Regions from separate parts of the Bradyrhizobium sp. GW821-FHT13H06 genome, predicted to be linked through region 1. Evidence: riboswitches for the same ligand, from Rfam matches in the RefSeq annotation. Region 1 holds a riboswitch; the other holds the start of a gene.
The links. A riboswitch is a leader RNA that binds a small molecule or an ion and turns the genes downstream of it on or off. The one in region 1 is predicted to bind S-adenosylmethionine.
Positions count from the first base shown of each region.

Region 2: linked by a shared signal. The riboswitch ahead of metX (homoserine O-acetyltransferase MetX) and the one ahead of AC1RQP_RS38320 (O-succinylhomoserine sulfhydrylase) in region 1 are both predicted to bind S-adenosylmethionine.

Region 1 is NZ_JBXAPN010000017.1:23,407-34,813, forward strand. It holds gene AC1RQP_RS38295 (Hsp33 family molecular chaperone) at 1-670, shown strand, start outside; gene apaG (Co2+/Mg2+ efflux protein ApaG) at 823-1,215, opposite strand; gene AC1RQP_RS38305 (OpgC domain-containing protein) at 1,413-2,669, shown strand; gene AC1RQP_RS38310 (SGNH/GDSL hydrolase family protein) at 2,669-3,451, shown strand; gene AC1RQP_RS38315 (SGNH/GDSL hydrolase family protein) at 3,464-4,456, shown strand; gene AC1RQP_RS38320 (O-succinylhomoserine sulfhydrylase) at 4,521-5,708, opposite strand; SAM riboswitch at 5,784-5,863, opposite strand; gene AC1RQP_RS38325 (2'-deoxycytidine 5'-triphosphate deaminase) at 5,943-7,079, shown strand; gene AC1RQP_RS38330 (cytochrome-c peroxidase) at 7,111-8,211, opposite strand; gene AC1RQP_RS38335 (hypothetical protein) at 8,696-9,748, shown strand; gene AC1RQP_RS38340 (MATE family efflux transporter) at 9,914-11,356, shown strand.
Region 2 is NZ_JBXAPN010000013.1:188,636-200,042, forward strand. It holds gene clpB (ATP-dependent chaperone ClpB) at 1-262, opposite strand, end outside; gene AC1RQP_RS35895 (MOSC domain-containing protein) at 505-1,293, shown strand; gene AC1RQP_RS35900 (TIGR02594 family protein) at 1,450-2,094, opposite strand; gene AC1RQP_RS35905 (alpha/beta fold hydrolase) at 2,308-3,171, shown strand; gene metW (methionine biosynthesis protein MetW) at 3,320-3,982, opposite strand; gene metX (homoserine O-acetyltransferase MetX) at 3,985-5,187, opposite strand; SAM riboswitch at 5,273-5,352, opposite strand; gene AC1RQP_RS35920 (chorismate mutase) at 5,509-6,357, shown strand; gene hisC (histidinol-phosphate transaminase) at 6,388-7,485, shown strand; gene AC1RQP_RS35930 (prephenate/arogenate dehydrogenase family protein) at 7,482-8,417, shown strand; gene AC1RQP_RS35935 (DUF2125 domain-containing protein) at 8,538-9,722, opposite strand; gene AC1RQP_RS35940 (gamma-glutamylcyclotransferase) at 9,832-10,443, shown strand; gene AC1RQP_RS35945 (lysophospholipid acyltransferase family protein) at 10,541-11,314, opposite strand; gene AC1RQP_RS35950 (YdcF family protein) at 11,326-11,407, opposite strand, start outside.

The DNA.
Region 1 (11,407 bases):
CGAGCGCCTCGGCGAGGCCAAGGACGCCGGCATGCAGTCTGGCGCGCTGCTCGGCCGCGGCCATCTCGCCATGACCATCGACCAGGGCCCCGACATGAGCCGCTACCAGGGTCTGGTTGCGCTCGACGGCGGCAGCCTGGAAGACGCCGCGCACGAATATTTTCTCCGCTCCGAGCAGATCCCGACGCGCGTGCGCCTTGCGGTCGGCGAGGAGTGGCGCTCGAGCGACGGCGGCAAGCATCGCTGGCGGGCCGGCGGCATGCTGATGCAGTTTCTGCCGAAGGCGCCGGAGCGCGCCCGGCAGGCCGATCTGCATCCCGGCGATGCGCCTGAAGGTGTCGAAGTGCACAGTGTCGCCGAAGACGACGCCTGGGTCGAGGCGCGTTCGCTGATCGAGACCGTCGAAGACGTCGAGCTGATCGATCCCGAACTCTCGGGCGAGCGGCTGCTCTACCGTCTCTTCCACGAGCGCGGCGTGCGCGTGTTCAATCCGCAGGTCCTCAAGGCGCAGTGCTCCTGCTCGCGCAATGCGGTCGCCTCGATGCTCAAGAGCTTTTCGCCGGACGATCGTGCCGCAATGGTCAAGGACGACAAGGTCGTCGTCACCTGCGAGTTCTGCTCGTCGGTGTACCAGTTCTCGCCCCACGAGGCGGGCGTGGAAGACGCCTAACGCGGCATCCTCGCAAGGACGATGTGGAGGCAGCTCGCCAAACGTTCGGACATCGCAGGGTAGGCAAAGTGGAGCGTGCCCGCCATGTCCCGTGCGACGATCGGAATGGTGGGCATGGCGCTCTGCGCCTCTGCCCGCCCTGCGACACCGCGCTAGTTCAACACCCGCTTGTTGTCGGGACTGTCGAGCGAGAACGTCGGCACGTCGATCTCGAAGCGCTCGCCGGTTTCGCTGACCATCTGGTAGCGGCCGGTCATGAAGCCCGAGGCGGTCGAGAGCGGCACGCCGGAGGTGTATTCGAAGCGCTCGCCGGGGGCCAGGATCGGCTGCTCGCCGACCACCCCCTCGCCCTTCACCTCCTGCTGGCGGCCGGAGGCATCGGTAATGATCCAGTGCCGCGTCTTGAGCTGCACGGTCTCCTCGCCCGAATTGGTGATGACGATGGTGTAGGACCAGAAATAGCGCGAGCGGTCGGCCGACGACTGCTCCGGAACAAAGTTCGGCTCGACGGTTACTTCGATCTGGCGGGTCACGGCGCGGTACATGGTTGCTATAATAGCCAAATCCGTGCCGGGAACCAAACGCCACAGACGGCTTTGGCGACATCGTCCCGCCAGAATTCGAAGGGAAGGACACCCCAGAGGGAGATTCCCTTATATGATCCGGGCCGCTTTGCGAGACGACGGCGGGACCCCTACATTCCTTCAACGTCGCGTTTTGCGGAAGGGTTCTTAGGCCCCCGATGACCATTGCCGACCAAGTGACGGGATCGACGATCGCGGGGACCGCGGAGGCCAGACCCGCAGGGACCAAGCCGCGCGCCGCCGCGCCGGCCATCACGCTGCCCGCCATCGGCGAGCGCGAGCTCCGGCTCGATCTGTTCCGCGGGCTCGCGCTGTGGCTGATCTTCATCGACCACCTGCCGCCAAGTCTGTTGACCTGGTTCACGATCCGCAATTACGGCTTCAGCGACGCCACCGAGATCTTCATCTTCATCTCCGGCTACACCGCCGCCTTCGTCTACGGCCGGGCGATGCTGGAGAGCGGCGTCCTCATCGCCACCGCGCGCATCCTGCGCCGGGTCTGGCAGATCTACGTCGCCCACGTCTTCCTGTTCACGATCTTCCTTGCCGAAATCTCCTATGTAGCGACCAGATTCGAGAACCCGCTCTACACCGAAGAGATGGGCATCATGGACTTCCTCAAGCAGCCGGACGTCACCATCGTGCAGGCGCTGCTCCTGCGCTTTCGTCCCGTCAACATGGACGTGCTGCCGCTCTACATCGTGCTGATGCTGGCGCTGCCCCTGATCCTGTGGTCGATGAAATGGCGGCCCGACGTCACCCTCGGCCTTTCGGTCCTGCTCTACGCGGTCACCTGGGAGTACGATCTCTATCTGTCGGCCTATCCGAACGGCTTCTGGGCCTTCAATCCCTTTGCCTGGCAATTGCTGTTCGTGTTCGGTGCCTGGTGCGCGCTCGGAGGTGCGCGCCGCATGTCGCGTATTCTGTCGTCACGCGTCACGATGTGGCTGGCGATCGCCTATCTCGTCGCGTCGTTCTACGTGACGCTGACCTGGTATGTGCCGCAGCTCTCCCAGTTCATGCCGAAGCTGATCGAGCAATGGATGTATCCGATCAACAAGACCGATCTCGACGTGCTGCGCTTCACGCATTTTCTGGCGCTGGCCGCGCTCACGGTGCGCTTCCTGCCGCGGGACTGGCCGGGCCTGAAGTCGCCCTGGCTGCGGCCGCTGATCCTGTGCGGCCAGCATTCCCTCGAGATCTTCTGTCTCGGCGTCTTCCTTGCTTTCGCCGGCCACTTCATCCTGGCCGAAGTCTCCGGCGGCGCAGCCATGCATGCCTTGATTAGTCTCTCCGGAGTCCTGATCATGTGGGGGGTGGCCTGGGTCATTTCGTGGTACAAGCGCGTGGCTGACAAGAGCGGTGCGAAGACCAAAAACGCCGTCGGCAATGCCGATCTGGCGGGAGGGGGCTGATGAAGGCGAAGGTTCTCCTGAGCCTGATCCTGCTGTGCGGTGGCCTCGCCGCGCCTGTGGCGCGTGCGGGCGATGCTGCGCCCACGGCTCCCCCCGCGGCGCCCCCTTCCTGCGAATTGCCGGCCTACCTGCTGGCCAGCGAAAGCCCGCTGCCCAAGGTCGCCGCCGCCGTCAAGGCCGGCAAGCCGCTCGATATCCTGGTCATCGGCAGCCGCTCGACGACCATTCCATCTTCGGAGAACAGCTCGTACCCGGCGCGCATGGAGGCGATCCTCAAGGAGAAGCTGCCGCCGTCGGAGGCGGTGCATGTCTCCGTAGAAATACAGAGCAAGAAAACGGCGGAGGAGACCGCCTCCACTTTCGTTAAGCTGATGGAAGCAAAAACGCCTACGTTGGTCATCTGGCAGACCGGGACGGTGGACGCTATCCGCGCCAGCGATCCCGACGAGTTTCGCAGCGCCGTCACCGAAGGGGTTGCTGCGTTGCAAAATGCGGGGGCTGACGTCGTCTTGATGAATCTGCAGTATAGTCCACGCACTGAAACCATGATCTCGGCGCAGCCTTTTCTCGATAATATGCGGGTGGTGGCGCAGGAGCACAGTATTCCGCTGTTCGATCGTTTCGCGATCATGCGGCAGTGGAATGATCAGGGTCAGTTCGACCTGTTCAGCCCGTCCCGCGGGCCCGAGCTGGCGAAGCAGGTCCATGATTGCCTTGGCCGGGCGTTGGCACAGTTCGTGTTCGACGCAGCCCGTCTCGAGCCGGCCCAGCAGCAGAATTGAGGTCTAGCGTTAATGAGTTCTCTCCGCCCTTTTTGCCTGACGACATGGCTGGCCGCGCCTGCAGCCGCGGCGCTGTTGTTGCTGATTCCGGCCTCGAAATCGCATGCCCAGACGCCAGCCGCCCAGGCGACACCCGCCCCCGCGCAGTCGGCTGATCCCGCTCCCACTTCGCCCTCCCAGACCACCGTCGCTGCGACGTCGCCCGAGCAGCGAGGTATCACGGCGCGCGCCATCGACAAGGTGAAGCAGGCCGCCAAATCCGCCAGCGACATCTTCAACCGTGTGCCCTGCCAGCCGCCGAAGGACGGTTCGAAGGCGATGGGCTCGCTACCGCACGTTGCTGGCAAGCTCGTCGCCGGCCTGCCCGTCGTCATCGTCGCGTTCGGCTCGTCGTCGACTCAAGGGTTCGGCGCGAGCTCGCCGGAGTTCAATTACCCCAATCGTCTCGCCGCGCAGCTGCGCCGGCACTATCCGACCGCCGACATCAGCGTCGTCAATGCCGGCGTCGGCGGCGAGGACGCCCCCGAGATGATGAAGCGCCTTCAGACGCAGGTGATCGACATGCATCCGGATCTCGTGATCTGGCAGGTCGGCACCAACGCCGTGCTGCGCAATCTCGATCCCGGCGAAACCGCCAAGATGGTGGAGGACGGCATCAGCCGCATCCAGGCCGCGGGCGGCGCCGACATCGTGCTGGTCGATCCGCAATATTCGCCGGCCGTCAACCAGCGCGCCGAGAGCGCAGGCAAGATGGTGAAGCTGCTCAGCAAGGTCGCCGAGCTCCGTCACGTCGGAATCTTCCCGCGCTTCGAGGTGATGCGCGACTGGCATGAGAAGCAGGCCATTCCGGTCGAGGGCTTCGTGATCGCCGATGGCCTGCACATGAACGATTGGGGCTATGCCTGCTTCGCTCAGCTGTTGGGTGACGACATCATCCGTTCCGTCGGCCAGATCAAGCTCGGGGTGAACGTGCCCGCGGACGTGCGGACGTACCGGCCGATGTGAGAGGGCGAATAGGGAATGGCGAGTAGCGAATAGATCGACCTATTCGCCAATCACTATTCGCCATTCACGCCTTCTCCAGCGCCGCCGTCAGATCCTCGATCAGATCGTCGGCATGTTCGAGCCCCGCGGAGAAGCGAATGAATCCCTCGCTGATCCCGAGCGCGGCACGGTCCTCCGGCTTCAGGCGCTGATGCGTCGTCGTCGCCGGATGCGTGACGAGGCTCTTGGCGTCGCCGAGATTGTTCGAGATCTTCGCAAGCTTCAATTCGTTGAGCATGCGGAACGCGGCCTGCTTGCCGCCCGTGACCTCGAAGCCGACCAGGGTCGAGCCGCCGCGCATCTGCTTCTTCACCAAGGCTGCCTGCGGATGATCGGCGCGGCCGGGATAGACCAGCCGCGAGATCTTCGGATGGCTCGCCAGCACCTCGGCGATGCGCGCTGCGGTCTCGGTCTGCGCGCGCACGCGCACGCCCAGCGTCTCCAGGCCCTTGAGCAGGACCCAGGCATTGAACGGCGAGATCGAGGGGCCGGTCTGGCGCATGAAATTGTGGATGTGTTCGGCGATGAAGGCTTCCGACGACAGGATGATGCCGCCCAGGCACCGGCCCTGGCCGTCGATATGCTTGGTCGCGGAATAGACGACCACGTCGGCCCCTAGCGCGAGCGGGCTCTGCCAGATCGGAGTGGCGAACACGTTGTCGACCACGAGCCGCGCGCCGCCCTTGTGCGCGATCTCGGCGATCCCGGGGATGTCGAGGACGTCGAGGGTCGGGTTGGTCGGGCTCTCCAGGAAGAACGTTTTGGTGTTGGGCTTCAGCGCGCGCTGCCATTGGTCGAGATCGAGCCCGTCGACCAGCGTGGTCTCGATGCCGTAGCGCGGCAACAAGTCCTGGATGACGTAGAGGCACGAGCCGAACAGGGCGCGCGAAGCCACGACGTGATCGCCGGCCTTGAGCGGTGCGAGGATCGCGGTCGTCACCGCGGCCATGCCGGTCGCCGCCGAGCGGGCGGCTTCGGCGCCTTCGAGCTCGATCATGCGGCGCTCGAACATCGCGATGGTGGGGTTGGAGTAGCGCGAATAGATGAAGCCGGGATCCTCGCCCTTGAACCGCGCCTCGCACTCCTCGGCGCTGTTGTAGACGTAGCCTTGGGTGAGGAACAGCGCCTCCGACGTCTCGCCAAATTGCGAGCGCAGGGTCCCGGAATGGACCAGGCGGGTTTCGGGACGGTAGTTGGCAGGCGACTTCGACATAGGACCCTCCGACATGACCATTCGATGCGCAAACGGTCACAAAAAAACCGGCCTGGATATCTCCACTGGCCGGGATCACAGAGGTCCCCGGCCTGTTTAGCGACTTATTTAACGTGGCTGCAAGCCGGCCGGCTCAAATCACCACGGGATAAGTGATGCTCATATTCCGCAATGCCCTTTCCGTCAAGGCGTCCATCGGCTAGCCGTAACAGGCTGTTTTTCCCGTATGTCGGGATGCAAGAGAGCCCTGATGAGGACCCCCGGTTGACGTTCACGGTCGCCGCCGACGCCAATGGTATCCTGCCCGACCGCATGATCGCGGCGATGGCGGAAGCGGGGCTCATCCTGCCCGAATACGACTTTGTCGAGAGCCAGATCCAGCCGGCGAGCCTCGATCTGCGCCTCGGCGATATCGCCTATCGCGTCCGCGCGAGCTTCCTGCCCGGTCCCGGCGCCACGGTCGCCGAACGCATCGATGAATTGAAGCTGCACGAGTTCAGCCTCGCCGACGGCGCGGTGCTGGAGACCAACTGCGTGTACATCGTGCCGCTGCTGGAAAGTCTGGCGCTGCCGCCGGAAATCGTCGCGGCAGCCAACCCCAAGAGCTCGACCGGCCGGCTCGACGTCTTCACCCGCGTGATCGCCGACGGCACCCGCCGCTTCGACATGATCGGCGCCGGCTATCATGGCCCGCTTTATGCCGAGATCAGCCCGAAGACCTTTCCGGTGCTGGTGCGCGAGGGCTCGCGCCTGTCGCAGGTGCGTTTCCGCACCGGTGATGCCATCCTCAATGCCGACGAGCTCGAGGCGCTGCATGCCGCCGAGCGCCTCGTCGACATCGACGATGCTGACCTCTCCGGCGGTGTCGCCGTCTCCGTCGACCTCTCCGGCGAGAAGGCGAGCGGCTTCGTCGGCTATCGCGCCAAGCGCCACACCGGTGTCGTCGACGTCGATCGCCGCTCCGGCTACGCGGTCGAAGACTTCTGGGAGCCGATCTCGGCCCGCCCCGACGGTAGCCTCATCCTCGATCCCGGCGAGTTCTACATCCTCGCCTCCAAGGAAGCTGTGCAGGTGCCACCCGACTACGCCGCGGAGATGGTGCCGTTCGATCCTTTGGTGGGCGAGTTCCGCGTGCACTATGCCGGATTCTTCGATCCCGGCTTCGGCTATGCCGGCGCCGGCGGGCAGGGCTCGCGGGCCGTGCTTGAGGTGCGCTCGCGCGAAGTGCCGTTCATCCTCGAGCACGGCCAGATCGTCGGCCGCCTCGTCTATGAAAAGATGCTCGCCCGCCCCGACGCGATGTACGGCCAGCGCATCGGCTCGAACTACCAGGCGCAGGGCCTGAAGCTGAGCAAGCATTTTCGGGTGTAAGTGTCAGCAAGCGCTGCGCGTGAACCATGGCTCAAAGCGGCGGCTTCGGCCGTGGCGGCTTCGGACCAAAGGCGCGTGCCGTATCGCGCTGCGGACGGTTCACCCTGGTTAGTGCGAGCTGTCGCGCATACTCCTTGTCGCCGGCGTCCTTGTATTGCGGACTGGTCAGTGCCGCCATCAACGCCACCACGTCGTCGATCTCGGTCTCCCTCAGCGCCAGCGGCTGGATGTCCTCATCGAGCCACGCGTCAGCGACGCCGTCGCCCTTGTTGTAGTGATCCATGACGTCCCACAGCGTTTCCATCGATCCGTCGTGAAAGTAGGGCGCGGTCACCAGGATATTTCGCAGGCCGGGCGTCTTGAAGGACGCAATGTCGCCCGGCCGCTTGGTGATCAGGAAACGTCCCAGAACCGACATTTCGTTCGCGATCGCCGCGTTGTCGACATCCAGCGCACGTCCCTGCGCCAGCTCGCGCTCGGCCTGCTCCGCCAGCGCACCGACGCGATGCCGAAGGATGCCGATGCCGATGTTGTGAAAATCGTGATCGGTGAAGACAGTTGGATCGCGCTCTCTATCCGTCAGCGCATGGCAAAGATTGCAACGCGCCTTGTTGTTGAACAATTCCCAACCACGTTTGGCCGAATCGCTGATCGCATTCGCATCTCCAGCGATGAAATGATCGAAGGGCGAATCGAAGGACGCGAGCGTCCGTTCATAGGTTGCAATGGCGCGCAACATGTCCTGTTCGTTGACGCCGCGGCCGAAGGCCTGCATGAACTGGGCCTGATAGTCCTTGTCGCCGGCGATCTTGGATACAGCATCGCCGATGCTGGCCGAGCCCATCTCGAGAGCGTTGGTGATCGGCAGCGCCGCCTGCTGCTCAAGCGTGTCGACGCGACCGTCCCAGAACTGCGACTTGTTGTAGAGCGCATTCAGCACGGTCGGGGCGTTGCGTTGGCCGGCGCGCCCATGGATGCCGATCGACACTGGCCTGCCGTCGGTGAAGGCGCGTGCCGGATCGTGGCACGTGGCACAGGCGATGGTGCCGTCGCCCGAGAGCTGGGCGTCGAAGAACAGCTTCTGTCCCAACGCAACCGTCGCAGGTGCAAGCGGCGTTGCCGGCGGGATCACTGACGCTGTCAGCGCCGCGGGAAAACCGACCTGATCCCGCGAGCGCGGCTCGGCGAGTGGCCTTGCCCAGGCAGCGGCGGCGGTTGCCCCGGCGCCAGCGCTGGCGGTGGACTGACCACGCTGTCTTCGTCCGCCGCCGATACGGGAAGCAACGGCAAGATCTGCGACAGAAGCAGAAGAACAGCCAGCGATATTGCGCGCATCCGATAGCCCTTGTTCTCGGGACAAGTAAGAAAGCTAACACGAAAGGTCCTGAACGTCATGCTGAGCGAATCGATGAAAGCGTATCGAGATTGCTCCAAGCCGTAGACGAGCGAAGCGATATCCGGGATGATCAGAGGAAGGATCCGGATATAGCGTCGCTCATCCGGTTACTTTTCTGGATCGCCGATCTGGTCGGGCATGACGGCCGCGCGCGTGGCTCGGTTGCGTCGCCTCTCGCGCAATGACACAGTCCGTTACAACAGATCCATCGGGAGCAAGCATGAGGAGCGAAACAGAAGCGGCGCAGAAAGCGCAATGGAGACGCTGGCGGGCGGTCGCCGATCTCTATCATGCTTATTTCACCGGCCTCATCCTCACCGTGGTGACTCGGCGCGGGACAGCGGATGCCGCGGAATTCGTCTTCCGTGTGTTCCGCCGCCAGCAGCAGGAGCGTTTCCTGCCCGGGCTCGAGAAGCTCGGGCTCAGCCATCTGCCGCCGGCGGTGGCGGCTGCCCAATATCATTATCTCTCCAACTGGATCGGCGGCGTGCATGTCGAATACATGTATGAGAGCGACAGCAAAGCCTGGATTCGCTATCCGCCGCCACGCTGGATCTGGAGGGGCACCGCGATCTGCGGCGTGCCGGGCGAGGTCAGCCGCGCGATGCTGCGTGGCTGGCACGCCAACAACGGCGTTGCGCTTGGTGATCTCAGGCTCGGCTTCGTCTGCACCAAGCAGAGCGTCGATGGCCAGGATGGGCTCGAAGGCTATTATCATCAGTACGACCATCCGCTCGAGCTGGACCAGCGCCTGGTGTTCGCCCGTCATCTGGAAGCTCCATTGTTCGATGCGAAGACCGCGCCGGCGCTGCCGGTCGCGAATTGGCCGAAGCCGCGTCTGGAAAAAGCCTATCGCAACTACGCCATGGAATATGTCCGCACCGCCGCGCCCGTGATGGTGCAGCTGTTCGGTCCGGAGGATGCCGGCTATCTCCTGCATCTCACCGGCAAGCTGATCGGCATGCAATATTTCGACGAGGTTGCCCCGGCGCTGGCAATGACCCGCGGCGGCGCGAGAGAGTTCGCATCGTTCCTGAGCGCGTTGTTTGCCGCGCAGGATGATGCGGCCGAGACCACGCAATCAGAAGGCACGTTCGAAATACACCAGCAGAGCTGGAAGCTGATGGACGACGTCGCCGACCACCACCCCGCTTGTGCGCAGGTGCTGGCGGGATTGTTCGAGGGGCTCGCCGCGGGGTGCGGACGGCACATTGGCGTGCAGATGCGCTCTGCGGCCGCTGGCCGTCCGCCCCTGGTCTGGACGATCGGGTAAGTTCACCGATTGGGAGCGCTGCCGCAGGGCACGCCTGCACCCGACGCAGGAAGAATCGGCGCGCACCGTGCTAACAAGTCCCCGCCGCGCCCTGCGCGCGAATGGATTGATTGGCACACCCGTTCATTGCCGCGCCGCAAATGGCGCTTCTGCCCGGGAGAGGACATGACGGACATCGCCGAGATCCCGGTCGATGAGCAAGAGCGCCCGCTGCCGCCGCCCCCGCGCTCCGTCAAGAGCGCGCTGACCGACGGGCCGATTCTGCGCACGCTGCTCTCCCTCGCCTGGCCGAACGTGATCGGCTTGTCGGCCGGCATCTGCGTGGTGATCGCGGAGACCTCTTATGTCGGCCGGCTCGGTGTCGAGGCGCTGGCGGCGATGGCGCTGGTGTTTCCGACGGTGATCCTGACCATGACGATGTCGGGCGGCGCCATGGGCGGTGCGGTGGCCTCGGCCATCGCGCGTGCGCTCGGCGCCGGCGATCGCGAGCGCGCCGGAACGCTCGCCGTGCATGCGATGCTGATCGGCATCAGCTTCGGTCTCGTCTTCATGCTGGGCATGCTGATCTTCGGGCCCAGGGTGCTCGAAATGCTTGGCGGCCGCGGCGCCGTGCTGACGCATGCGATCGCCTACACGCAGGTGTTTTTCGGCGGCGCCGTGCTGCCGTGGTTGCTCAACACCATGGCGGGTGTCCTGCGCGGCACCGGCAACATGAAGCTGCCGTCATTTCTCATCCTCAACTCCGCGGCCTGGCAGATCGTGCTCGGCGGCACGCTGGGTCTCGGGCTCGGACCGGTGCCGCAGTTCGGAATGCGCGGGGTCGCGGCCGGCGCGCTGATCGCCTATTCCATGAACATCTGCATCATGGGCTGGTACCTGTTTTCCGGCCGCGCGCGGATCGTACTGAGGTTGCGCGGCTTGCGCATCCGATGGGCGATGTTCTTCGACATCCTCAAGGTCGGCGCCATCGCCTGCTTCTCGCCGCTACAATCGGTGCTGACGATCTCGATCTTCACCCACATGCTGGCGAAGTTCGGCACCGCGATCCTCGCCGGTTACGGCATCGGCGCGCGGCTCGAGTTTCTGCTGACCTCGATCGCGTTCTCGTTCGGCATCGCCTGTGTGCCGATGGTCGGGATGGCGATCGGCGCAGGCCGCATCGCACGCGCCCGGCGCATCACCTGGATCGCCAGTGCGGCCGCTTTCGTGGCGGTTGGTGCGCCTGCGTGCCTCGTTGCGATGTTCCCGGATCTCTGGGTCAACATGTTCACCGACAGCGTGGCCGTGCGCGCGGCGAGCCATCAATATCTCTCGACCGTCGGGCCGTTCTACGCCTTCTTCGGCCTTGCAACGACGATGTATTTCTCCTCGCAAGGCGCCGCCAAGGTGATCGGCCCGGTGCTCGCGCAGACGGCGCGGCTGATCTATATCGCGGCCGTCGGCTGGTGGCTGTCGACGCACGACGCCAGCGCGCAGAGCTTCTTCTGGCTGGCCGCAAGCTCGATGGTCGTGCTCGGTGTGCTGTCGTGCTCCAGCGTGGTGCTGACACGCTGGGGGCCGCGCAAGGCGAAAGCTGCGATCAGGCCGGCGCTTTCAGCTGCCGACTAAAGCGTTAGCTGGCAAATCACTGTCCGCACCCCTCATGGCATGCTCCTCGCG
Region 2 (11,407 bases), on a different contig from region 1:
GCTCGGGTGCGAGGTAAATCTGGCCGGCGCCAGCGCCGGAAACCTTCGGCACCTTGCCGAGGGCGTCCTCGGTCGCCTTCAGGATTGCACGGGAATTGCCGCCAGCGCGGTCGATCAGACCGGCAGCGAGCCCCTCATTGTCGTCCAAGAGGACTTTCAGGAGGTGCAGGGTGGAAAACTGCTGGTGCCCCTCGCGCATCGCGAGCGACTGCGCAGACTGAATGAAGCCCCTGGAGCGTTCGGTATACTTCTCGATGTTCATTTTTCTGTCCCTCGGCCTGCCTCTCATGGAGCCCTCAAAGGCACTCCAAATGGCATCTTCATTGGGTTTCCGCCTGGCGTGTTGACGTTCCTCAACCCGCAAACGGTCGTTATCAGCCGGCGCTGGCGCCAGCCTGATCCAGATGTGGGAAGCGTGGCCTCGGATCGGAAGAGGCGACTTCACAATTTCGTGCGCGCTTAGACCCGCTTGGCGCGAGCAGGCCGAATCCCCTAAGTAGCGGCATGAAAGCCAGCCAGACTGCCGAGATCACCGGCCTTTACCGTTACCCGATCAAGGGCCTCACGCCGGAAGCCCTATCCCGCGTGACCTTGCGACCAGGGGAGACCCTGCCCGCCGATCGCCGCTACGCCATCGAGAACGGGCCGAGCGGCTTCGATCCCGAGGCCCCGGCCTGGAAACCGAAGATCCAGTTTCTGATGCTCGCGCGCAATGAGCGGCTGGCCGAGCTCGACAGCCGGTTCGACGACGCCACCAATCTGTTGACCATCCGCAAGGACGGCCAGATCGTCGCCAGGGGCGATCTCGAGACCGCCGCCGGCCGCGCCGCGATCGAGGCCTATTTCAGCGAGAACTTTCAGCCGGAGTTGAAGGGCCCGCCCAAGGTTCTGTCCGGCCGCGACCACAGCTTCTCCGACGTCGCCCGCAAGGTCGTCTCCATCATCAATCTCGGCAGCGTCCGCGCGATCGAGACTATGCTCGGCGGCGCCGCCGTGCACCCCCTGCGCTTCCGCGCCAATCTCTACGTCAAGGGCTGGCCGGCCTGGTCGGAGCTCGAGCTGGTCGGCCAGACACTTGCGGTCGGGCCGGCCCGGCTGAAGGTGATCAAGCGCATCGTCCGCTGCCCCGCCACCAATGTCGATCCTGAAACCGCCAAGCGCGATCTCGAGATCCCGCCCACGCTCTCGCGCCATCTCGGCCACATGGATTGCGGCATCTACGCCGAGGTGATCGAAGGTGGCGAGATCGGCGTGGGCGATGCGGTTGCGGTGGAAGAGCCGAAGCTGCTGTGAGAGCCACACTGCCGTAGGGTGGGCAAAGGCGCCTTTGCGCCGTGCCCACCACTTCTCCGAGCTGGCAGAAGCCGTGGGCACGCTTCCGCCGTCGCTCTTCGAGCTATGGCGGACAAGTCGCTTTGCCCATCCTACGAGACCGTCGCTGTCGTCACCTCAATTCGGCATCACATACGCATAGATCCGGCCGCGCGAGACCGGCGCTTCGCGGACGCGGTTGCCGCTGTTGCCGGAGATCATGATCGGATTGCCCTGCGCATCGACGCCGGTGATGATGCCGACATGGCCGCCCCGGCGGCCGCGCGACATCACCGCGATGGCGCCGACCTGCGGACCGGAGACGCGCGTGCCGTAGCGCGCGAACGAGCTGGCCATGTCGGAGCCGGTGCCCTGATGGCCGGTGTGCTGCAGCACCATGTTCATGAAACGCGCGCACCACAGGCTGCCGCGCCCGGTCGGATTGCCGCCGAGATAGCGGCGCGCCTCGGACACGAGGCCTGAGCCGCCACTGAGGCCGCCGCTCATGCCAGCACCGCCGGCATTGGCATTCGGATCATAGGTGGCCTGGGTGTTGGCGAAGCCGCTCGCCTGCAATTGCGCCGCGCTGCGCTCGAAGCGCGAGCTGCGTGCACGATGGCGGTAGTGATGATGTCTGGCGTGGTGCACGTAAGCGTGCCGCTCTGCGCTATGACGATGATGCGGCCGTGCCGAGGCCGGAGAAACGAACGCGACGACCGCCGCAAAAAAGAACGCCAGCGCGACAACACAACGCGACAGGCGGAACGCAAACAACTCAACCATTCTCATCCTTCGTTACACCCCTACTTTCCGATCGGCCGGTGAAGTGGCCGACATAGGTCAGGCCGTTAAGCCGCCCGATGTGGCGAGAAAAAGACACCGCGTCGGCGAATAGCTGCGATGATTTTGTGCCGGTGCTGGTTCGATGCTGCCGCATTGCGGACAACAGCGTTAACTGCGATCCTGCAAAGGCGGCTTGACAGAGGGAAACAGTTAATGCCCCACGCCACGACCAGGGACGACGTCCGCATCTATTTCGAAGAGGCGGGTCAGGGAACGCCGATACTTTTCCTGCACGAGTTTGCGGCCGACTACACCAATTGGGAGCCGCAGATGCGCTACTTCTCGCGCGGCCATCGCTGCATCACCTATTCGGCGCGGGGCTACACGCCGTCGGACGTGCCTGACGGCGAAGTCTACACCTACACGCATTTCTACACCGATGCGCTCGCGGTGCTCGATCATCTCGGGATCGGTCGCGCCCATCTCGTGGGTCTGTCGATGGGCGCCTATTCCTCGCTGCAGATCGGATTGAACGCCCCGCAGCGCGCCTTGTCGATGACGCTCGCCGGCGTCGGCTCCGGCTCGGAGCTCGACAATCTCGACAATTGGCGCAAGCAGTGCCGCGCCAATGCCGAGCAGTTCGAGACATCAGGCTCTGTCGAAGTCGCAAAGATCACACGCGAGACGCCGAGCCGGATTCCCTTCCTGGTGAAAGATCCGCGCGGCCACGCCGATTTCTATGCCGCGCTGGCACGGCACGACGCCAGGGGTTCGGCGCGCACGATGCGCGGCTTCCAGGGCGGACGTCCCTCGATCTACACGATGATGGACGCGATCGCGAAGGTGGCAACGCCCGCGCTGATCATCTGCGGCGACGAGGACGATCCCTGCGTCGGGCCCAGCCTGTTCCTGAAGAAGCACCTGCCGGCCGCGGGCCTCGCGATGTTTCCGAAGTCGGGCCACGTGCTCAACCTGGAAGAGCCCGCGCTGTTCAACGAGAGCGTGGAGCGGTTCGTCACGCTGGTGGAAGCCGGACGCTGGCCGGTGCGCGATCCGCGGTCTTTGGCGGCGCATTAGAACGCGGCGTCACCAAGGACTCCGTCATTGCGAGCGCAGCGAAGCAATCCAGAATCCCACCGCGGAACGACTCTGGATTGCTTCGCTGCGCTCGCAATGACGAAGGATGGACTGCAGCTCTTCATCATCGAGGAGCGCGTAGGGAAAGCTACTTCCCGCCGCCCCTGCTCAGCAAGAACACCGCCTGTTCGCCGAACATGTTCCACACCCACCAGGGCAGGTTCAGCGGCACCGGGCGGCCGTAGAGATCGAGCGCGATGGAGCGCTCCATCTTGACGTTGATCTCGTCGCAGAGCTCGACGAAATCCTTGATGGTGCAGAAATGGATGTTGGCGGTGTCGTACCAGGTCGCCGGCAGGTTCTCCGTGCGCGGCATGTGGCCGCCGATCAGGAGCTGCAGCCGCATCTTCCAGAAGCCGAAATTCGGGAACGAGACGATGGCCCGGCGGCCGATGCGCAGCAGGTTCTCCAGCACCACACGCGGCTGCCGCGTCGCCTGCAGCGTCTGCGACAGGATCACGTAGTCGAAGGCGTCGTCGGGATAGTTGACGAGGTCGGTGTCGGCGTCGCCCTGCACCACCGCGAGCCCCTTGGCAACGCAGCGGTTGACGCCCTCGCGCGACAGCTCGATGCCGCGCCCGTCGATGCCGCGGGTCTCAAGCAGCTGAAGCAGGTCGCCCTCGCCGCAGCCGACGTCGAGCACCTTCGAGCCCGGCTTGACCATCTCGGCGACCAGCAGATGATCGGCGCGAAACTGACCGGACTGCGCGGACGAAAGCCCCCCCAGCGGCAGCACTTCCTGGACAGACATTGCTAGCGGTCCTTGCCGGTGAGCCCGCGGGCCTTGCCTGCCGATTGCAGGAAGGCGCGGGAGATGTCGAAGAATTCGGGCACGTCGAGCAGGAAGGCGTCGTGGCCGCGATCGGTTTCAATCTCCGCGAACGACACCCGCGCGCTCGACGCGTTCAGCGCGTGCACCAGCGCGCGCGATTCCGAGGTCGGGAACAGCCAGTCGCTGGTGAAGGAGACCACGCAGAAGCGGGTCTGGATTCCCGCAAACGCCTTCGCCAGCACGCCGCCATGGTCGGCCGCGATGTCGAAATAGTCCATCGCGCGCGTCAGATAGAGATAGGAGTTGGCGTCGAAGCGCTCGACGAAGGACGAGCCCTGGTAACGCAGATAGCTTTCGACCTGGAAATCCGCGTCGAACGAGAAGGTCGGCAGCTCGCGGTCCTGCATGCGCCGGCCGAACTTGCGATGCAGCGCCGCGTCGGAGAGATAAGTGATGTGCGCCGCCATCCGGGCCACCGCGAGCCCGCGATGCGGATGGATGCCGTGATCGGCATAGCCGCCGCCATGCCAATCGGGGTCGGCCATCACGGCCTGGCGCCCGAGTTCGTGGAAGGCGATGTTCTGCGCCGAGTGCCGCGTCGCGCAGGCAATCGCCAGCGCGGAGAACACGCGGGCAGGATAGGCCGAGGTCCATTGCAGCACCTGCATGCCGCCCATCGAGCCGCCGACGACGGCAAACAGCGTGTCGATGCCGAGCCGGTCGATCAGCATCGCCTGCGCGCGCACCATGTCGGGGATGGTGATGACGGGGAAATCCAGGCCCCAGACCTTGCCGGTGGCGGGATTGATCGACGCCGGCCCGGTTGAGCCCATGCAGCCGCCGATCACGTTGGAGCAGATGATGAAGTAGTGCTTGGGATCGATGGGCCGGCCGGGGCCGACCAGCGTCTCCCACCAGCCAGGCTTGCCGGTGACGGGATGCACATTGGCGACGTGCTGGTCGCCGGTCAGCGCATGGCAGATCAGAACGGCGTTGGAGCGATCGGCGTTGAGTTCGCCATAGGTCTGGTAGGCGATCTGGAACGGGGTGAGATCGACGCCGCAATCGAGCCGCAGCGGCTGCTCGGCGCCGAAATGCGCTACCTGCGAGCTCGGGTGATCCACCTCGTGCGACCGTTCGTCGGCGCTGATCGCAGGACTGGGTACGGACTTGACGCCAACCATCATCGACCTCGTTTGCGACTGCCGTCAGACCGCCGCTGGAATCAGGCCATGAAAAACCCGGCCTGAACGATAGGTTCGGCCGGGATCGGAAGCGTCCCCGGCCTGTTTAGCGAGTTTTTTAACGTGGCTGCAAGCCGGCCGGCTCAAATGACCACGGAACAGGCAAAAGCTACCGTCTTGGGCGGTTTTCGTCAAGTCGCGGTCCGGATCGATCGAATTCGTCTCCATCTGATCGGCCAAAAAGGCCGTCATTTCTCTTTGCTTTCGCCGCCCGACTGCCTAATCAGGACACTCCCCATTCCGAACGATCGACAGCCAGATATGTCCCAACGTCCGCCCGCGCCGCCATCGCTGCAGGAACTGCGCAAGGAGATCGACGCGATCGACGAGGCCATGCATCGCCTGTTGATGCAGCGCGGCGACATCATCGACCGCCTGATCCAGGTGAAGCAGACCCAGGAGGTCGGCTCGGCGTTCCGCCCGGCGCGCGAGGCCGCCATGATGCGCGACCTCGTGCGGCGCCATCGCGGCATCCTGCCGCTCGACACGGTCGAGAGCATCTGGCGCGTCATCATCTCGACCTTCACCTATGTGCAGGCGCCGTTCTCCGTGCATGCCGACATCTCGGTGAGCGAGCCTGCAATGCGCGATTCCGCGCGCTTCCATTTCGGCTTCACGGTGCCTTACGTCGCGCATTTCAGCGCGCAGGCCGCGGTCGAAGCGGCGGCGAAATCCAAGGGCGATCTGGCGCTGGTCTCGGCGACCTCCAGCCGCACGCCGTGGTGGCTCTTGCTGGAGGAAGCTGGCGCGCCGAAGATCATCGCGCGAATGCCCTTCGTCGAACGTGCCGATCATCCGGCGGCGATGCCGGTGTTCGCGGTCTCGCGCGTCCCCGACAGCGCCCTGGTGACGGAGGTCGAGACCTTCAGCGTGCGCGTCTCCGGTTGGAACGCCGAGGTCGCGCGCGCCCTGTCGCCGCTCGCCGAGATCGTGGCGGTGCCCGATACCGCCTTCGATGGGGCGGCGCTGCTGGTCTCGGTCACCAGCGCGACCAGCATCGACAAGATCAGGGCTGCCCTGATCGAGGCGGGGGCCTCGGTACGCTCCACGGCTCTCGTCGGCAGCCACGCAACGCGCTATACGGTGCCCCCGACCGGGGCGAAATCGTAAATCGCGCGCCTCGCCATTTCGGAGTTGAAGATGTCCCGCCCCGTGCCGAATCCCGGCATTCTCGATATTGCGCCCTACACCCCCGGCAAGAGCCCGGTGCCGGAGCCGGGCCGCAAGGTGTTCAAGCTCTCGGCCAATGAGACGCCGTTCGGCCCCTCGCCCAAGGCGATCGAGGCGTTCAAGCGCGTGGCGGATCATCTGGAGGACTATCCGGAGGGCACCTCGCGCGTGCTGCGCGAGGCGATCGGCCGTTCTTTCGGGCTCGATCCCAACCGCATCATCTGCGGCGCCGGTTCGGACGAGATCCTCAACCTGCTCGCCCACACCTATCTCAGCCACGGCGACGAGGCGATCTCCACCACGCACGGCTTCCTGGTCTACCCGATCGCGACGATGGCGGTCGGCGCCAAGAACGTCGTCGCGCAGGAGACCAACCTCACCGCCGACGTCGACGCCATCCTGAAGGCCGTGACGCCACGGACAAAACTGGTCTGGCTCGCCAACCCCAACAACCCGACCGGCACCTACCTGCCGTTCGACGAGGTCAAGCGGCTGCGCGCCGGCCTGCCCTCGCACGTGCTGCTGGTGCTCGACGCCGCCTATTCCGACTACGTCTCGCGCAACGATTACGAGATGGGAATCGAGCTCGTCGCCACCACCGAGAACACGGTGGTGACGCACACGTTCTCCAAGATCCACGGCCTGGCTGCGCTGCGCATCGGCTGGATGTTCGGCCCCGAGCACATCATCGACGCGGTCAATCGCATCCGCGGCCCCTTCAACGTGTCGACGCCGGCGATGTATGCCGCGGTCGCCGCGATCGAGGACACCACGCACCAGGCAATGTCGAAGCAGTTCACCGAGACCTGGCGCAACCGGCTCACCGAGGAGATCGGCAAGCTCGGACTGAAGGTGACGCCGAGCGTCGCCAATTTCGTGCTGATCCACTTCCCGACCGACAAGGGCAAGACTGCTGACGACGCCGACGCCTTCCTGACCAAGCGGGGCCTCGTGCTGCGCGCGCTGAAGAACTACGGCCTTCCGCATGCGCTGCGCATGACCATCGGCACCGAGGAGGCCAACCGTCTCGTGATCGAGGCCTTGCACGACTTCATGGGCGGCAAATGAATGCTGATCCGCACTTCCAGCGCGTCGCGCTGATCGGCTTCGGCCTGATCGGCGGCTCGATCGCGCGCGCTGCGAAGCTCCAGGGCCTGGCCGGCGAGATCGTCACCACCGCGCGCTCGGAGAAGACACGCGCGCGGGTCGCCGAGCTCGGCATCGTCGATCAGGTCGTGGCGACCAATGCGGAGGCCGTGAAGGATGCCGATCTCGTCATCCTCTGCATTCCCGTCGGCGCCTGCGGAGCGGTGGCGCAGGAGATTGCCGCGCATCTGAAGCCGGGCGCGATCATCTCCGACGTCGGCTCGGTCAAGGGCGCGGTGGTCAGGGACATGGCCCCGCATCTGCCGAAAGGCATTCATTTCGTGCCGGCGCATCCGGTCGCAGGCACCGAGCATTCGGGCCCGGATTCGGGATTTGCCGAGCTCTTCATCAACCGCTGGTGCATCCTGACGCCGCCGGAAGGCACCGAGACGGCGGCCACGGAACATCTGCGCGCGTTCTGGGCGGCGATGGGCGCCAAGGTCGAGGTCATGACGCCGGATCACCACGATCTCGTGCTCGCCATCACCAGCCATCTGCCGCATCTGATCGCCTACACCATCGTCGGCACCGCCGACGAGCTGGCGCAGGTGACGGAATCCGAGGTGATCAAATTCTCCGCCGGCGGTTTTCGCGATTTCACCCGTATCGCCGCGTCCGACCCGACGATGTGGCGCGACGTCTTCCTCGCCAACAAGGAAGCCGTGCTGGAGATGCTCGGCACCTTCACCGAGGATCTCGCCAAGCTCACCCGCGCGATCCGGCGCGGCGACGGCGAAGCGCTGTTCGATCACTTCACCCGCACCCGCGCCATCCGCCGCGGCATCGTCGAGATCGGCCAGGATTCGGCCGCACCCGATTTCGGCCGGCCGCACGCGGCGCTGAAGAAGCCGTAGCTCTCTCCGTCATGGCCGGGCTTGTCCCGGCCATCCACGCGCATCCGCGATTGACGAAAGACGTGGATGCCCGGGACAAGCCCGGGCATGACGACGGAGTGTTTGGCGGGCGTATCTTGTTCAATACAGCGGCGGGATCTGGCCGACCTTGACCGGGCCGAGCAGCACGGCGCCGTCGACGAATTTCAGCGGGAAGCTTCGCGCCTTCCTGCCTTCGAGCGTGCTCTCGGTGCCGATCGAGTTGATGCCGGCGGCGACGCCGGCATTGGCGTTCTGCTTGATGACCTTGCCGAGCCCGGGCACGGCGCGATCGAGCGCGCCGAACAGATTGTTGAGGTCCTGCGACTTCACGCCGGGGGCGACGCGGTCGAGCGTTGCCTGTGGCACGCCCTCCTCCAGCATCTTCTCGATGCCGAGCGCCGGGATCACGCGCTCGAGGCCGGTCACCGTCATCTGCAATTCGCCGTCGAGCCGGCCGTTGGCCGAAAGGCCGAGCGTGCCGGCCGCGATCGCGATCATCTCGCCCTGCTGGATCCGAGACTGCACGATCTCGATATGGCCGCCGGCAGCCTGGATCTCGCGGAAGCGCTGCGGCCACGGCTTCGGCGTGAGGTCGGAGAGGCCGGTGATCTTGGCGCGGGTGTCCGCCTCGAACGGCTCGGCGAGCAGGGGATGAACGCCCTGGATGCTGCCCTGCGCGACATGGACCACGGTCTCGATCACGGGGTGATCGGACGGTGATCCATCCGCGAGGCGGCCGTGCAGCTCGACCTGCTTGGCGCGCGCGAGCGGCACCTGCAAGCTGCCATCGACACGGTTGAGGGCGGGGTCGTCGAACACGATGGAGGCGCGATCCGGCACGGCAGGCAGACCGGCCACGCTGGCGCGGCCCTTGCTCCAGTTCACCACGAAGGTGTTTTGCGTGATGCCGTCGATCAGCGTCGCTGGCGCGGAGAATTCGGCGATGACGCGCTTGGGATCATAGACCTGGGCGACGACCAGGATGTTGTCGAGCTTCGCCGTGAACGGCGTCTTGCTCGCGTTCTGCGACACCAGGGCGACGCTGGCGCCGGAGCACTGGACCTCGAAGCGGAACGGGAAGCCCGCGATCGAGCGCTTGGCGCAATCATAGATGCGGCCGGACTTGGCCTCCTGCGCCCGCCAGGCGTCTGCGGCGATTTCGGCCTGCGACGCCGCGTAGAACCAGAAACAGCTCCACGCGACCGCGAGGATCAGGACGAGAACGGGTGCGATGAAAAGGCCCCAACGGGAGCGACGGCCTGCGGCAACGGTCATATTGGACATGCGGCGACCTTTGATCCCGGATTTTGGCAAATGTAAGCGGGGACGGCCTGCGACGAAAGGCGGAGAATTCGCTTCGCTTCGGGGCATGGTTCTGGTAGCCGTGCCCGAAATGTCGGAAATCACCCTCCCCTCCGTTACCACCGCCAAGGACGACCTCTGGGTGTTCGGTTACGGCTCGCTGATGTGGCGGCCAGGCTTCGACTTCGAGGAACGCGTCCCGGCCCGGCTGGTGGGCGAGCATCGCGCGCTCTGCGTCTACTCCTTCGTGCATCGCGGCACGCCGGAAAAGCCGGGCCTGGTGCTCGGGCTCGACCGCGGCGGCGCCTGCCGCGGCATCGCCTTCCGCGTCGCCGAGAAGAACCGTGCCGACGTCGTCGCGTATTTGCGCGCACGGGAGCAGGTCACGTCGGTCTATCGCGAGGTGATGCGTTCGGTGTGGCTGGAGAACGATGCGCGCCAGCGCGTCTCCGCGCTCGCTTACGTCGTCGACCGCGGCCATGCGCAATATGCCGGCCGGCTGTCGCTCGCCGAGCAGCACCGTCATGTCGTCCAGGGCCACGGCCAGTCCGGCGCCAATCGCGATTACGTGACCGCGACGGTGAAGGCGATCGAGGCCGAAGGCTTTCGCGACGCGCAGCTGCATCAGCTTGCATTGATGCTGCATGGTGATGCGCATTCGCTGCGCGCTCCGGCTGCGAACGAAGATCGCGAAATTCGCTAAAGCGCGATGCGATTGGGATGAATCGTCATCGCGCTTCAGGTTGTTGTTCAAGCATGATCTCTTCGGAAAACCGCTGCGCACTTTTCCGAATCATGCTTTAGCCGCCCGTTGGCGCGTAGCTCGGCGCCGAGCCGATCAATTGCTCCTGCTCCCTGCGGCCGGCTTCGACGAGGCGGCCGGTCGCGTCCTCGATCGCGGCTTGCACGCGGGAGAGAAACTCGTCCTTCGGCAGGCCCGGCGGCAACGGTTCGAGAAATTCCACAACCAGCGTGCCGGGATAGCGCATGAAGGTGCGGCGGGGCCAGAACAGGCCGGAGTTGAGCGCGACCGGCAGGCACGGCACGCCGCACGACGAATAGATCTGCGCAAAGCCGGTCTTGTAGTCGGGCGGCGCGCCCGGCGCGCGGCGCGTGCCTTCCGGAAAGATCACGAGCTGGCGGCCGCTGCGCACCGCCTCGCGCGCCCGCCGCGTCATCTCCAGCAGCGCCTTCACGCCGGCATTGCGGTCGATCGCGATCATCCCGGTCTTGACCAGGAACTGACCGAACACCGGGATCTGCATGAGCTGGCGCTTGAGGATGAAGATCGGCCGGTTGAAGAAGCCCGGCAGCACGAAGGTCTCCCAGAACGACTGATGCTTTGCCACGATCAGCAGCGGGCCTTTCGGGATGTTCTCGACACCGCGGAATTCGACCTTGATGTTGCAGACCAAGCGCATCAGGAACAGCGTTGCCTTGGCCCACCATTCCGCCACCGTCAGCATGGCGCGCGGCGGCAATGCGAAGGTCGGCAGCGCCACGATCGCAAGGCACACCAGCACGGCGTAGAACAACACGTTGAACACGAGCGAGCGCAGAAAGATTGGGAACATCGATAGTCCGATCAATTGGCCTGTGCGGTAGCGGGCCGCTTCGGCTGCTGACCTGCAGGCTGCTCCGATATCTCAGGCCAGAGGTCAATCCCG